3 regions of the Pontibacter toksunensis genome follow, and region 3 is predicted to be linked to each of the others. Evidence: riboswitches for the same ligand, from Rfam matches in the RefSeq annotation. Region 3 holds a riboswitch; each other region holds the start of a gene.
The links. A riboswitch is a leader RNA that binds a small molecule or an ion and turns the genes downstream of it on or off. The one in region 3 is predicted to bind S-adenosylmethionine.
Positions count from the first base shown of each region.

Region 1: it holds a riboswitch for S-adenosylmethionine, as region 3 does, so the genes downstream of both, ACFS7Z_RS26345 (ATP-grasp domain-containing protein) here and ACFS7Z_RS23925 (O-acetylhomoserine aminocarboxypropyltransferase/cysteine synthase family protein) in region 3, are expected to answer to the same signal.
Region 2: it holds a riboswitch for S-adenosylmethionine, as region 3 does, so the genes downstream of both, metH (methionine synthase) here and ACFS7Z_RS23925 (O-acetylhomoserine aminocarboxypropyltransferase/cysteine synthase family protein) in region 3, are expected to answer to the same signal.

Region 1 covers NZ_JBHUOX010000049.1:5,981-11,146, forward strand. The annotation lists gene ACFS7Z_RS26335 (DUF6503 family protein) at 1-111, opposite strand, end outside; gene ACFS7Z_RS26340 (LLM class flavin-dependent oxidoreductase) at 386-1,435, opposite strand; gene ACFS7Z_RS26345 (ATP-grasp domain-containing protein) at 1,437-2,420, opposite strand; SAM riboswitch class I at 2,787-2,890, opposite strand; gene ACFS7Z_RS26350 (SDR family NAD(P)-dependent oxidoreductase) at 3,586-4,341, opposite strand; gene ACFS7Z_RS26355 (hypothetical protein) at 4,351-4,563, shown strand; partial or broken gene ACFS7Z_RS26360 (PQQ-dependent sugar dehydrogenase) at 4,822-5,166, shown strand, end outside.
Region 2 covers NZ_JBHUOX010000021.1:48,136-53,301, reverse strand. The annotation lists gene ACFS7Z_RS21330 (ribonucleoside-diphosphate reductase subunit alpha) at 1-17, opposite strand, end outside; gene ACFS7Z_RS21325 (ribonucleoside-diphosphate reductase small subunit) at 390-1,358, opposite strand; gene rplU (50S ribosomal protein L21) at 2,005-2,316, shown strand; gene rpmA (50S ribosomal protein L27) at 2,387-2,659, shown strand; SAM riboswitch class I at 2,806-2,911, shown strand; gene metH (methionine synthase) at 2,986-5,166, shown strand, end outside.
Region 3 covers NZ_JBHUOX010000029.1:13,602-18,767, forward strand. The annotation lists gene ACFS7Z_RS23920 (phosphoribosylaminoimidazolesuccinocarboxamide synthase) at 1-909, opposite strand, end outside; SAM riboswitch class I at 1,374-1,481, shown strand; gene ACFS7Z_RS23925 (O-acetylhomoserine aminocarboxypropyltransferase/cysteine synthase family protein) at 1,747-3,075, shown strand; gene metX (homoserine O-acetyltransferase MetX) at 3,085-4,146, shown strand; gene ACFS7Z_RS23935 (hypothetical protein) at 4,384-4,509, opposite strand; gene ACFS7Z_RS23940 (S8 family serine peptidase) at 4,711-5,166, shown strand, end outside.

The sequences.
Region 1 (5,166 bases), on a different contig from region 3:
TCTTTCAAGCAGTTCTGAATCAACTTTTGGCTTCGACTGGCAAAAGCTTAGCAGCAGTAAAACCATCAGACCGGTTATGTGCAGAAGGTATAGGGAAATTTTATAACTCATGGGATAAAGTCAATACGAAAGACAACGCTACAAAGCTAAACTATTCCGGAAACCTATTTATAAACGCCCAAAGGCCCTATAGACCTACTCATACGGTTAATGACTTTTCCAGGCTATCTCGAAAAGGCCGCTTTCTTGAACGGTACAAAGCAACGTTTACAGTTTCCTATCGCAGGTAAAGATTTAGGTGCATTTATTAACGAAGCACCTGTTAACAGTGTCTGCTTTGGTTTACTGATCCTGTCATCAGTCTCCTGAACGAGACCTTACCAGATCAACCTATATTTGCAGGCGATGGTTGCTGAGGGTTGAAGGCTTTGATAACGGAATCAGAGAAACGCTCCATCTCCTCTAGCTGCGGGCTGCTCTGCAGCAGGAAGAAGTCTACGCCCACTTTCTCAAACTCCCCGATAAGGTCCTGGATCTTTGCCGGTGTACCCACCAAACCCGTTCTTAATCCGCGGTTCGTTACTGAATAATCCTGCAGCGACAGCTCCTGCTCCAGCTGCGTTCCCGCCAGCCACTGCTGATAGTTGTCGTAGCCGGCGGCAGACGCCTTCACGTCTGTAATGCGGTCCAGCTCCTGCTTTGCCTCTGCCTCAGAGTCACGCACTATGCTGTAGGCTGCCACACCGTACTTCATCGGCGGCAGACCCAGCGCCTCGCGGCGGCGGCGCATGTCGGCGATGCGGTCCCCTGTGCTTTCAGGAGAATCGCCGTGCATCACATAGCCGTCGCACTGCGTGCTGATAAGCGTTTTGGCTGCTTCCGACTCCCCGCCTGCGTAAATGAATGGCTTCTTGGCTGGCTTTGGCTGCAGGATGTTGTCCTCCACCTTATAGTACTTGCCCTCATAGGTGAAGTGGTCTTTCTCCCACACATTCGTCACCACGTCCAGCCACTCCTTGGTGCGGGCGTAGCGGTCGTCGTGCTGCTCAAAGTGAATGCCGTACTTGGTCGCCTCATCGCGCCACCACGACGACACCACATTCAGCGAAAGTCTGCCGTTGCTGATCAGGTCAATGTTTGCAGCCTGCTTGGCCAACTGTGCCGGGTTGTGGAAAGTAGGCCGCACCGCCACCATTATTTCCAGTTGTTCCGTAACAGCCGCCAGGGCCGCCGCCGTAGACCAGGCATCCAGAGAAGGAGCCGCCTGTCCTTTTATGTCGTTCAGGTACAGCTCTGCAATAAGGGAGAGGCTGTAGCCCCAGTCCTCACTTCTTTGAGCCAATGTTTTCACATAATCCCAGGAGGTGTCCATGCCCTCGTCGGGAATGTTCCGGAGCCATCCTCCGAAAACAGGTAACCAATATCCGAACTCCATCTTATGCCTCCTGTAGTTTAAGTTGCGCTTTCTTTTCAAGGTAATCCACTAGGCGAGCGTGCGGGTTAAAGCCAATCACGTTCACAGCGTCTGCCACAAAGTTCGACAGCGCATTTACGTCATAATAGTAAATCTGGCCATCACGCTCGTCTACCATGTACTCGATACCACCCACATCGATACCAGCTTCCTGCACAATACGCTCAATGGCATCAATTACTTCCTGCTCTGGCGTAAAAGCCTCTACTTTCAAGCCGTTCTTCGGTGCATCCAGGGCACAGGCGTTGCGGGTCAGTTCTTTGCCGTTCGTCGTCTGGCAGATATCAGCAGGGCAGAGGTTAAAGCTTTCCCCGTTGGTATACACTTTGATGGCATAAAGGTATTTGCCGCCCAGGGTTTCTACGCGGTTAATGTGTCCGCCGCGGGCCACCACGTACTCCTGCACCAGCGCTGTGTTGTCTATTCCCAGCTTCACTTCTCCGGCTTCTACCGCCTGGGCAAGTTCTTCGGCGGAGTCATAGCGCACGATGCCGGCACCGCTGCCGCCTATGTTCGCCTTCACCACCACCGGGTAACGAAGGCCATCCGCAGCTTTTACCGCCTGGGAAGGATGGTTGATGACACGGGCTTTCGGGTAAGGAAGCCCCAAACGCTCCAGCAGTGTTATCTGCAGGGCCTTTGATGTCTCGTACTGGAAAGCTTTATAGCCGTTTACCACCGGAATGCCACGCGCCTCTAATTGCGCCAGCAGGCCGAGTGTGTAAAAAATTCCCTGCTCGTTGTTGCGCAGGTAAGCAGATGGGCTCATGCGGTTAAAGAACAGGCTGTAAGGCAGTTCTTTCTGCGCCGGGTCATAGGTATGCTCAGCCGCGTTCAGGCGCTCATACGGTATACCACGGGCATCCAGTTCGTTAAACAAAGGTCGGAACCAGTCCGGGTGCTCATGGAAAATAGCGATGGGTTTATCTGATGAATAAGTTGACATAGGATTTCTTGCTTAAGTTTATGTATAATGCTGCTGATAGCAGCCGGTGTTATGAATTTAACTTTTATGAGTACCTGACGGATGAAAAGCCGCAGGTATAGTTCTAATCGGGTGAGGCGCTACTATAATTTGTACGGAAACATAGGCCACAGCTGTTTCTGAAGCTGCAGACGCTGGCGAATGGAGGTGACAAAGTGGTGAAAGGGTATCGCTTTACACCTACAGCCAGGGCAGCAGGATTAGCAACAACAGCAACAACAAGAAGTTGAGGTAGTAAATAAAGAGGTCTTACCGATGGTGTTGGACCGGTAAAATGTAGCTACCTGAACGGTAGAACTTGGTGAAAAGGTATTCTTCATGAATGCTAATTTATATGCCCTAAATAATTTTAGGCAGGATTTAGCACCTGGTTCTACAACTGGTTGCTAGAAGTTCACAGAGCCTGTTCTCTCCCTTCTTCTTTATAAATCAAATACGATGATAGGTAATTGACTTTACGGATGCAAAATTGGCAGGTGAGTTTCATAATTCCAAATTCTTCTAAATAAATAATGGAGGTACACAGAAGGAAGGCTACTGCTTCAGCCCTCCTAATAGCTGCGCCATGCACACTGAACAGGAAGCACCTGCACATCTTCAGGATAAAGTGAGATAGTGAAGTTATAGTCTTACAGCTCATTATTTGCAGTCTGTACCGGACTTAAAGGGAACAGCAATGTTCACTTTGGCAGAATCATAATGTACTCTTCTTGACTGAGTGTTATCTTTTGCTGCTTTCACGTCAACACTAAGGTTGTAGTACAGGTGGCCAATGATATAAGAGTTTACACTTAGTTTGCTAACTTAAATCCTTATGTGCATGGGAGGTGCTTTTCTACTTGCGCCTACCTCATCGACTCCGAGAGGTTAATCACGACCAGGTTAATAACCCAAGAAGTAGAGCAACTCCACAGGTCAATCCCGCTTAAGCTCTGATCCGATAGCGCAAGGCAACATATCCTGGCAGCCATAACAAGCCCTTGCTGTACTTAACCTTCCATTCTACAGCTACTATTCCTTCTTTGTCGCTATTGAGGAATTGCAGTTCTTCATATATCACATAGAGGGTAGAAAGCTTGAGAGTCAGGCGTAGCAAGCGCTTGAAACCATCTTATTGCGCTACTGCTCAGTTTCTGCCTGCCATGACTCCCCCGTCCACGTCCCAGATGGAGCCGGTTACCCAGGAGCTTTTATCTGTGAGCAGGAAATAAATGACATTGGCAACATCCTGCGCCCGCCCGACTCTTCCTATTGGGTGAAAGGAATTGAACCCCTGTAGTGCCTCCTCTATTTTATCTTCCTCAATGAAGGCAGCGTAAATAGGCGTTACCACCACTGCCGGGGAAACAGCATTGACGCGGATATTGTGGTCTGCCAGCTCCATGGCCAGGTGTTGGGTAAGGCTGTGCAGACCCGCCTTAGCCATGGAATACGCGGAGGAGGGAGTTGCCTTGATGGCTTGTTTGGCCCACATTGAGCCGATGTTAACGATGGACCCGCCTCCGTTGCCTATCATCACTCTGGCCACTTCCTGTGTGATGAAGAAGAAGGCTTTGTTGAATGCATGGTAGCGGTCATAGTCCTCCTCGGTATGCTCAAGGAACGGCTTTGGGCTGAAGTACCCTGCTGCGTTGAGCAGGTACTTTAAATCAGGAAACTCTGTCTTGAGGCTGCTGGTGAACTGCTGCACGTCAGGCAGGCTGCTCAGGTCTACGCCTACTGCATGGGCTTTACCATGAGCGGACAGCTCTTCCCTTGCCGCCTCTAGCTTCTTGCCTGGTCGGCCCATGATGATTACTTCAATGCCGCCTTTTAGCAGCAGTTCTGCTGTGGCTCTGCCCATTCCTGTCGTGCCACCTACTATCAATGCTTGATCTGCCATTTTCTCTCTTTGGTTGTCAGTCCTTATCATACGGAAGCAAGGAAGGTAATGGGGGCAGGGGGCGTGATATTTTCGCCGCTGCGGGAACAGGATGCCCAGGACAGCGAGAAAGATTTCCACCAGCTCCGCCATGTATCCGTGAGCGCAGGAAGGATGGCGGAGCTGGTGGAAAGGATAGTCTCTGGAAACTGGCGCAATAAAAAGAGCACGGCCTCTGTCTAACAACACATGCACGCTTAGCCTCTAAAACTGAAAGATCAAGTTCCTGGCAGCCTTCGGTTCTTCAGGCCTGGCATCATATCACAGCATCCCCTGCTTCATTAACAGCACCCATTTCTTAGGGGGAGCCACTTCCTTAATGCAAATAAGCAAGGGCCAAGAGGAAAGGCAGTGACAGCATACCGATGGCTAAACTCCGAAAACGTTCGTGTATCTACACCGTTACACCCTATACCATTCACAAAGCATAACAATTTAGATATGAGCGAGAAAGAAGAATCAAGACGCGGGCCCATTGCCTCTGCCATGGCGGGGGCTGTAAGTGTTGGCGCGAACATGCTGGGGGAAAAGTTCACAGAGTTGAAACATGACGCTGACAGCAAGAGGCTGAAGGCATCGGCTAACTTCCCCATGATAAGGCTGCCCGAGGGTTATGAGATTGAGAAGATAGCAGACGGCCTTACTTACCCCACTTCTGTTGCCTGGGACGACCAGGGCCATATGTATGTGGCGGAGGCCGGTGGCACCTTCCTCGATGAGGAGGATGCTTCGGCAAGGATACTGCGCATAGAAGCAAACGGTACGGCAACAGAAGTGGTCAACCTG
Region 2 (5,166 bases), on a different contig from region 3:
CGTTTAACTACTAACATAGGCGTTATACAATTAGCGGGTTCTAAAGGCCCGGGTTATTAATGAATAGGTACAGATATATATGATAAAGCGCTGCCGTTGCAGCTGCCGGTTCTAATAAGATGCGGTACTTTATCAGCCCATACGCATATAGCGATATAAGCCGTTGCAGTACAAACGATTATGAGTTAAGCCAAATGCTTTTTCTATATAGCAGGGTCGAGATACCCTGTTAGATGGCGGCAATGCCATCCAGAACCCGGTTGGGATTGCCACTGCAGTGCGCGCCTGCGGTCTGTTCCTGCAACCGATGTTGTGTAAGCGTAAGATAAGGAGGGGAAAGAAGCACTTTCCCCCTTTGGCTCCTCAATATAATAAGGTTTTTCTATATACTAAAAGTCCTCGTCCAGCGAGAATACTTTTTTGTCTTTGTCGCCGCCAACACCTGCTTTCTGGTACTCTGCCACACGCTTTTCAAAGAAGTTCGTCTTACCCTGCAGCGAGATCATCTCCATAAAGTCGAATGGGTTAGCAGAATTGTAAAGCTTGCTGCAACCCAGTTCTCCTAAGAGGCGGTCGGCCACAAACTCAATGTACTGGCTCATCAGCTTCGAGTTCATACCAATCAGATCCACCGGCAGCGCATCTGTTACAAACTCCTGCTCAATAGCCACGGCATCGCGAATAATTTCGTGCACGCGCTCTTCCGGCAGCTTGTTGTTCAGCATACTATATAAGAGGCAGGCAAAGTCGCAGTGCAATCCTTCGTCACGGCTGATCAGCTCGTTGGAGAAGGTCAGGCCTGGCATCAGGCCACGCTTCTTCAGCCAGAAGATAGAGCAGAAAGAGCCGGAAAAGAAAATACCCTCCACAGCGGCAAAGGCAATCAGACGCTCAGCAAAGTTCTCACTCTCGATCCACTTCAGCGCCCACTCCCCTTTTCTACCAACTGCCGGCACTGTCTCCAGCGCGTTGAACAGGTGGTCTTTCTCACTCTGCTTCTTTACATAGGTATCGATAAGGAGCGAATACGTTTCAGAGTGGATGTTCTCCATCATGATCTGGAAGCCATAGAAGCAACGCGCCTCCGGTATCTGCACCTCGTTCATGAAGTTTACGGCCAAGTTCTCATTCACAATGCCGTCTGAGGCTGCGAAGAAAGCCAGTACGTGGCTGATGAAGTGGCGCTCGCCATCGTTCAGGTTTTCCCAGTCTTTCAGGTCCTGGCCCAGATCGATTTCTTCGGCTGTCCAGAAGCTGGCTTCTGCCTGCTTATACATCTGCCACACCTTATCATTCTGAATCGGAAACAAGACGAAGCGGTTTGGATTCTCTTTCAGTATTGGCTCCATATCATGCATAATTTTTAAAGTTTAAAGAATTAGTTTTAGAACGTTTGCTCTAAAAACTCCTTGTATCTGTATTTGTTCATCGGCTGGTGAGGCTGCTGAGCCAACTACATCAGGAGTTCAAATATATAGAATTGAACTTGAAAGTTGGGGCGAAAGTTGTTCAATTTATGCACACCCTCTCAGATGGTGCTTAGGGGCATATTCAGGGGTTAATACACATAGTTATCCACACCGTGGATAACACACATAGTATAGCTAAAATATTGAGATGTATGTATATAACAGCTGTTACAGGGCCATTCTTGAACCATAAAGGCTACAAAAACAGCTTTTTAGACCCCCGGCTGTTTATACGTGTTAATAAGAAAGCAAAAGCAGTTAATTTATGTCAGAAGCAGAAGTAATACACCTTATTTTTAGTGCAATTTGTGGAAAACGCAAAAGTTGACAAACCTGCACAATCCACTACAAAACAGCACCTTGTGCAGGTTTTTAACAAGCTGCCAAAACTTACACGGAGATGTCAACAGCGTTATCCACAAATTTACTGTTGCCAAGGTGCAGCGCAAAAACAAATTGTAGCACAAGCCATTGCAAATTTAAAATAAGACCCGTACCTTTGCGGACTAAATCTTTTAAACATACATTGAAGCTGATGTACGCAATTGTAGAAATCGCAGGTCAACAGACCAAAGTAGAGAGCGGCAAGTTCATCTACGCTAACAAGCTTTCCGGCAATGAGGGTGACGCCGTTGAGTTCACCAATGTTCTTCTTACTGATGATAACGGCACTGTTACTTTAGGTGCACCTTTCGTTAGCGGTGTTAAGGTAACAGGTAAAATCCTTACCCCGATGGTGAAAGGCGACAAAGTAATCGTTTTCAAAAAGAAGAGAAGAAAAGGATACCGCAAGAAGAATGGCCACCGCCAGCAATTCACGAAGGTCCTGATCGAGAGCATTGGTTAAGCAGTAAGAAGAAATTTATTTTAAAATCTTTTCAGGCTTAGCTCGCTAACCTGAAGTAAAGTAAAAAGACATGGCACACAAAAAAGGAGCAGGTAGTTCTAATAACGGCCGCGAGTCGCATTCTAAACGACTTGGTGTTAAAATTTACGGTGGCCAGAACATCATCGCTGGTAACATCATTGTAAGACAAAGAGGTACTGCACACCACCCAAGCACAAACGTGGGTATTGGCAAAGACCACACACTGTTCGCGCTGACTGACGGCGTGGTGCAGTTCAGAAAAGGAAAGAAGAATCGTTCTTACGTTTCTGTAGTTCCTAAAACAACAGAAGCTGAGGCATAAGCATCACTGCAAGCTGCTTACTAAAGCAGTACCGATTTGAGAAAGGGTTGCCATACGGTAACCCTTTCTTTTTACCCACAACCAACTGCAGACTTATTTTAAGCAATATATTTCGTTTTTATACATATATATGCTTAACTTGCAGCTTCTTATCAAGAAAGACCGAGGGATAGGGCCCCATGACGTCTTAGCAACCTTGTAAAAGCTTGGTGCTAACTCCCTTCCTGCGTACATGCCAGGAAAAGATAAGGAATGTACTCCTCCCCAGGTGTCTTTCTTGATAAGCCGAATAATGAAGACTTACGAGAAGATAGAAGACACCGAAAATGACAAAACACCCCATTCATAGTTTGCTGAAAGAGCGTGTGCTCGTGCTGGATGGCGCGATGGGCACCATGATTCAGCGTTACCAGCTTTCAGAAGCAGATTTTCGTGGCGAGCGCTTCAAAGATCATCCCAGCGACCTGAAAGGCAATAACGACCTGCTTTCCATCACCCGCCCGGACATTATCAAGGCCATACACGTTGAATACCTGAACGCCGGCGCCGACATTGTGGAAACCAACACCTTCAGCGGCACCCGCATTGCCATGGCCGATTACCACATGGAGGACTTGGTGTATGAACTGAACTATGAATCGGCAAGGCTGGCCCGTGAGGCAGCAGACGAGGTAACAGCCCAGAACCCGGATAAGCAGCGTTTTGTAGCAGGTGCCATTGGCCCGACCAACCGAACGGCTTCTCTCTCTCCGGATGTAAACAACCCTGGCTACCGCGCTATCACTTTCGACCAGTTGGTGGAAGCATACTATGAGCAGGTGCGCGGTCTGGTAGATGGTGGCTGCGATGTGCTGTTGATAGAAACGGTGTTTGATACGCTAAACTGCAAGGCTGCCCTTTTTGCCGCCGAGCAATTCGTGCAGGATGGCGGCAAAAAACTGCCCATCATGGTATCCGGCACTATCACGGATGCCAGTGGCCGTACGTTGTCTGGCCAGACGGTAGAGGCTTTCTGGAATTCCATCTCCCATGCCCCTATTATCAGCATTGGTTTTAACTGTGCCCTCGGCGCACGCCAGCTGAAAACACACATCCAGGAGCTGTCCCGTATTGCGGATGTGCACATCAGTGCCTACCCAAATGCCGGCCTGCCAAATGCCTTTGGTGGCTACGATGAGACGGCAGACGAGATGGGTGCCATTGTAGAGGAGTACCTGAAAGAGGGCCTGATAAATATATTGGGTGGCTGCTGCGGCACCACACCGGATCACATCCGCCGCATTGCGGAACTTTCTGCCAAACACAAACCACGTGTAGTTCCTGTACTGCCTCCTTACTCGCGCTTCAGCGGACTAGAGCCACTCACCATCACACCAGAATCCCTGTTTGTGAATGTGGGGGAGCGCACGAATGTGACGGGTTCCAAGAAATTTGCCCGCCTGATTGTAAACGGCGAGTTTGAAGAGGCCCTGTCGGTAGCGCAGCAGCAGGTAGAAGGTGGCGCGCAGATCATCGACGTGAACATGGACGAAGGCATGCTGGACTCTGAGGAGGCCATGACCAACTTCCTGCACCTGATTGCCTCCGAGCCGGATATCTCTAAGCTGCCGATCATGATCGACTCGTCTAAGTGGACGGTGCTGGAGGCAGGCCTGAAGTGCGTGCAGGGCAAATCTATCGTCAACTCTATCTCCTTGAAAGAAGGGGAGGAAAACTTTAAGGCGCAGGCCCGCAAAGTTCGCCAGTATGGTGCCGCTGCCGTAGTGATGGCGTTTGACGAGGAAGGCCAGGCCGATACTTTAGAGCGAAGAATCGAAATATGTGGACGTGCCTACCGCATCCTGACAGAGGAAGTAGGCTTCCCGCCACAGGACATCATTTTCGACCCGAATGTATTAGCCATTGCCACCGGTATAGAAGAGCATAATAACTATGCAGTAGAGTACCTGGAGTCGGTGAAATGGATAAAGGCTAACCTGCCGCACGCTTTGATAAGTGGTGGGGTGAGCAACCTGTCGTTCTCGTTCCGCGGCAACGACCTGGTGCGTGAGGCCATGCACACCGTGTTCCTGTACTATGCGGTGCAGGCTGGTATGGACATGGGTATTGTGAACGCGGGTATGATGGGCGTGTACGATGAGATTCCAAAAGACCTGCGCGACCTGATTGAGGATGTGATCTTTAACCGCCACCCGGATGCCACTGAGAAACTGGTAAACTATGCCGATACAGTAAAAGGCAAAGGCAAAACAGCCGCAGGAGCAGATACTGCCTGGCGCGATGCCCTTGTGGAGGAGCGTCTAAAGCATGCCCTGGTAAAAGGCATTGTAGAGTTTATAGAAGAAGACACCGAAGAAGCCCGCCAGAAAGCCACCAGAACGCTTGATGTAATTGAAGGACCGTTGATGGCGGGTATGACAGTGGTTGGTGACTTATTTGGAGCAGGTAAGATGTTCCTGCCTCAGGTAGTGAAAAGTGCCCGCGTGATGAAAAAGTCTGTGGCTTAC
Region 3 (5,166 bases):
TTCTATCCGTGATAGCACATTTTCATAACTGTTCTTCTCAAATTTCTGGCCTGTAAATACCTCATACAGCTCGATGTAACGTTCTGAAATGCTCAGTACTATCTCATCCGTCATTTCTGGTACCATTTGCCCGTTTTTTCCCTGAAAGCCATTTTCAATCAGCCACTGCCGCACAAATTCCTTTGATAACTGCCGTTGTGGTTCTTCCTGCTTCTGCCGCTCTTCATAGCCATCGCTGTAGAAATAACGGGAGGAGTCGGGGGTATGGATTTCGTCTATCAGGAGTATTTCTCCGTTGTATTTCCCGAACTCGTATTTTGTGTCAACCAATATCAGGCCATGTTGTTTAGCTAATTCAGTGCCACGGGCAAATAATGTGCGCGTATATTGCTCTAATTTAAGGTAATCCTGCTCTAATACAAGGTTTTGCGCTAAAATTTCTTCTCTCGAAATATCTTCATCGTGCCCCTCATCGGCTTTGGTGGTTGGCGTTATAATCGGCTCCGGCAGCCTGTCGTTTTCACGTAAACCTTCCGGTAGCGTCACGCCGCACAACATGCGCTTGCCTGCTTTGTACTCGCGCCAGGCATGCCCTGCCAGGTAGCCCCTGATAACCATCTCCACCTTAAAGGGCTTACACTTATAGCCGATGGTTACATTCGGGTCTGGGGTGGAAATCACCCAGTTCGGCACAATGTCGGAAGTAGCCTTCAGGTTAAGGCTGGCAATCTGGTTCAGCACCTGTCCTTTGAAAGGAATGGCCCTTGGCAGTACCACATCAAAAGCAGAAATACGGTCAGTGGCAACTATGGCCAGTTTGTCTTCAAAATAATACACATCGCGAACCTTGCCTCTGTAAAAGCCGGTTTGGCCGGCAAAGGAGAAATTGGTTTCTTTTATGGCCTCCATAAATACAGTGTTGTTTTAAGCAGGCAAAGGTAATTATATTTTAGCCGCCCGGAAATATTTCTGCAGGTTGCTGCCAGCTGCCTGATAAGCCTAAAATATAGGCACGGAATAATATTGTATTATACTGAGATGGCGGGTTTGGGTTTTAGATTATCGAAGCTATCTTTTATATGCTAAGCAGATAACAGCTTGCTGCTTATCCTGCGCCTTCTGCAGGGGGCTGAAACTCTCTTTTTCAAGCATCAACAGAATAGTATAACTGTAGCGGCAAAAAGCATGTTCTTCTCTGCCATTCCGTTACATCACCTTGCTGGCTTCAGTGGTAAAGCAACTAAAATAGTGTGCTGCCGTAGGACTGAAAGAAATCGCGGACAGAGAGGATCTAAAAATTTTATATTTTATTTGGATTTGCTCCTTTGGCGCTTTATAATTGCAACATCAAGTCAATTATCCCATCGGGATTTGATTTATAAAGAAGAGTGGAGAGACAGGCTCTGAGAAACTCTAGCAACCTAACTAACGAGGTTAAGGTGCTAAATCCTGATTCCGGAACATCCGGAAGAATATAAATTGATACGATCATGAATAAGGGAATCAATTCAAGACTACATTTTTTATCATCCTCCCTGGCAGCCTTTCTGTCGCGGCAACTTTTTTTAGCCCGGCCTGCAAAACACATGCGCAACTCCCCGTGTGCCATGCGTTGCTGTTGTTGCTAAGCTAATCCTTTCGCTATACCTTATCGGTCACAGGCATACCCCCTGTAACACCATTTTCTTCTAACATTTTCGGACTTTTTCTTCAAACCAATCTTTATAATCTATAAACTGAACAGCCATGTCTAACACACTCCACTTCGAAACACTACAGCTACACGCAGGCCAGCAAATCGATCCGACCACACAGTCTCGTGCCGTACCCATTTACCAGACCACCTCCTATGCCTTTAAAAATGCAGAGCACGGGGCTAATTTGTTTGCCCTGAAGGAATTTGGCAACATCTATACCCGCATTATGAACCCGACCACAGATGTGTTCGAGAAGCGGATAGCTGCCCTTGAAGGCGGAGCTGCAGCTGTGGCAGTGGCATCAGGACAGGCCGCACAGTTTCTTGCACTGAGCAACATTATGGAGTCCGGTGATAACTTTGTGTCCACAAAGTTTTTGTATGGCGGTACTTACAACCAGTTTAAAGTATCGCTGAAGCGCCTGGGTATAGAATCGCGCTTTGCTAAGAACGACGAGGTGGAAAGTTATGAGAAGCTGATCGATGACAAGACGAAGGCAATTTATTTAGAAACAATTGGCAACCCGCGCTTTAATATTCCGGATTTTGAGGCAATTGCTGCGCTGGCACGAAAGCATGATTTACCGCTTATCGTGGACAATACTTTTGGCGCTGGCGGTTACCTGTTCCGCCCGCTGGAGCATGGGGCCAACGTGGTGGTGGAGTCAGCCACAAAATGGATAGGTGGCCATGGTACCAGCATTGGGGGTGTGATTGTGGATGGCGGTAACTTCAACTGGGGTAACGGCAAATTTCCGCAGTTCTCTGAGCCATCGGAAGGCTACCATGGCATGAAGTTCTGGGATATATTCGGTACAGACGGGCCTTTCGGTAACATCGCTTTCGCCATACGTGTCCGTGTAGAAGGCCTGCGCGATTTTGGGCCGGCTCTTAGTCCGTTCAACTCTTTCCTGTTGCTGCAAGGCCTCGAAACACTTTCGCTGCGCCTCGAAAGGACGGTACAGAATGCGCTGGAACTGGCACAATGGCTGGAGCAGCATGAGCAGGTGGAGTCAGTGAATTACCCGGGGCTGGAGAGCAGCAACTACCATGGACTGGCGAAGAAGTACCTGAAGCGTGGCTTTGGGGGCGTGCTCTCGTTTAAAATTAAAGGAGGAGACAGACAGCAGGCAGAGGCTTTTGTGAACAGCCTGAAACTGGTGAGCCACTTAGCCAACGTGGGTGATGCCAAAACTCTTATCATTCACCCTGCCTCTACCACGCACCAGCAGCTGTCTGATGCCGAACAACTGGAGGCTGGTGTAGAGCCAACGCAACTGCGGGTGTCAGCAGGTATTGAACACATTGAAGACATTAAAGCCGATTTTGAGCAGGCTTTTGCTAAAGTACAGGAGGTTCAGTCGGAGCCCGCGTTATAACAATAGAATATGCTATCACATCACGTTTTTGAATACAATAACACTTTTACGCTGGAGTCGGGTGCCACATTGCCCGGCTTCCAGCTTGCCTATACAAGCTATGGTACGCTAAACCCACAGCGCAGCAACGTGGTGTGGGTGTGCCATGCCTTGACCGGCAGCTCTGACTTTACCGACTGGTGGTGTGACCTCTTCGGGGAGGGAAAGCTGTATGACCCGCAGGAGTGGTTTGTAATCTGCGCCAACACACTGGGTGGCTGCTACGGTTCTACCGGGCCGTTCAGCATTAACCCGGAAACGCAGCAGCCGTATTTCCATACCTTTCCGCAAGTTACTAACCGTGATGTGGTATCTGCTTTCGATCTGCTGCGGCAGGACCTGGGGCTGGAACAGGTGCATACCCTGATAGGAGGGTCTCTGGGAGGACAGCAGGCACTGGAGTGGGCCTTGCTGAAGCCTGATGTATTCGAGCGACTGATTCATGTGGCCTCCAATGCACGCCATTCTCCCTGGGGCATCGCCTTTAACGAAACGCAGCGCATGGCTATCCGCCAGGACCCCACCTGGGCAACAGCAAGTGAGACAGCCGGATTAGAGGGTTTGAAGACAGCCAGGGCGATTGCCATGTTGTCGTACCGGCACTACAACACGTATGCTGCAACGCAGCAGGAACCTGGCAACAGCATCACCGATGATTTCCGGGCTTCCAGCTACCAGGTGCACCAGGGCGAAAAAATAGCTAAACGCTTTAATGCTTACACCTATTGGCTGCTTTCCAAAGCAATGGATTCTCATAACGTTGGCCGCGACAGGGGCGGGCTGGAGCGGGCACTGGCGCAGCTAAAAGCACGGACACTTATCGTGGGAGTGAACACAGACCTCCTGTTCCCGGTGGGGGAGCAGCAGTTTTTGCACGAGCATGTAGCTCTGTCCTCCTTCTACCTCATTCAGTCCGACTATGGGCATGATGGCTTTCTGGTGGAGTTTCCTCAGCTAAAGGAGGCCATTGTAACTTTCTACGAAGAAGAGGAGAGGCTGGAGGAGCTGTCTTACGAACGCGAAGAGCGGTAGAACGGAGTGGAGGTGTAGCATAGCAGGCTTTATAATGCTGCTGTTGCGTGTTCATTAAATACAGGGTACTCTATAAACTACAACGGAAGAAGCAGTTTATAGAGCTGGTAAAGCCTGCTGCTTTCAAGGCAGAAAAGTGTATGTAAAATTTGTCTTTACCTTCTGCCTCTGTTACACTTTTTTAAGATTAGCAGAAGCCTCTTTGGAGCATCCGTGGTACTCACAACCTGACCTGCACTATAACTCTAAAGTGCAGGAGCAGTCAACTGTTCCGCGGGCAGGATCTTCAGAAGCGCCGGGAGCATGGTTCAGAAGAAGCGCAAGCAACTGAATGGCAGGCTCTGGCAGATCTTTGGAGCTCATTTCTATAGTAACAGAATAACTATAATGAACAGCAAAAAGTGATATTTGTTCTTATTAATTGATATTGTGCAAAATATTGGAAAAATTGTAGTATTTGCTTAATCTGCACTAATAAATATCTGTATTAACAGACTTTTTTTTAGCTTTAAAATAGGTTTGACCGTACTATAAATATCAGAAGGCGATATAATTTGTACGGATATGAAAAGAACCATTATTCCTATTTTCACCTACCTCACTCTACTCTTAGTTTTTACATCCTGCAGGCAGGACGGACCTGCACCAATACGAAACATAAAAGCTGGTCCAAATTTATTAAAAGCACAGGCAGGACAGGCATTTACAAACTATACATATTTCACTAATCAACAGCAGAAGACGCTTGGAAATGTGTATACGAAAGTCGTGTTGGTTTCTTTTGTGAGCGGCTTGTCTGCTGAGCAGGAGCAGCAAACATTGGCGCAGTATGGGTTTGTTAAAAATAAAAGCGGGCAGTTAGCAACGGGCGTAACGCTGCTGCACAGCATTGAACTGGTAGATGGCTTGAACTGCAACCAGGTTGAACAGGCTTTGCAGCATTTGGCACAGGACCCTAACATCAGCTATGCGGCACCTTATTTCAGAGACGGCAATAGTTTGGTTGGTGTCAGCAACCAG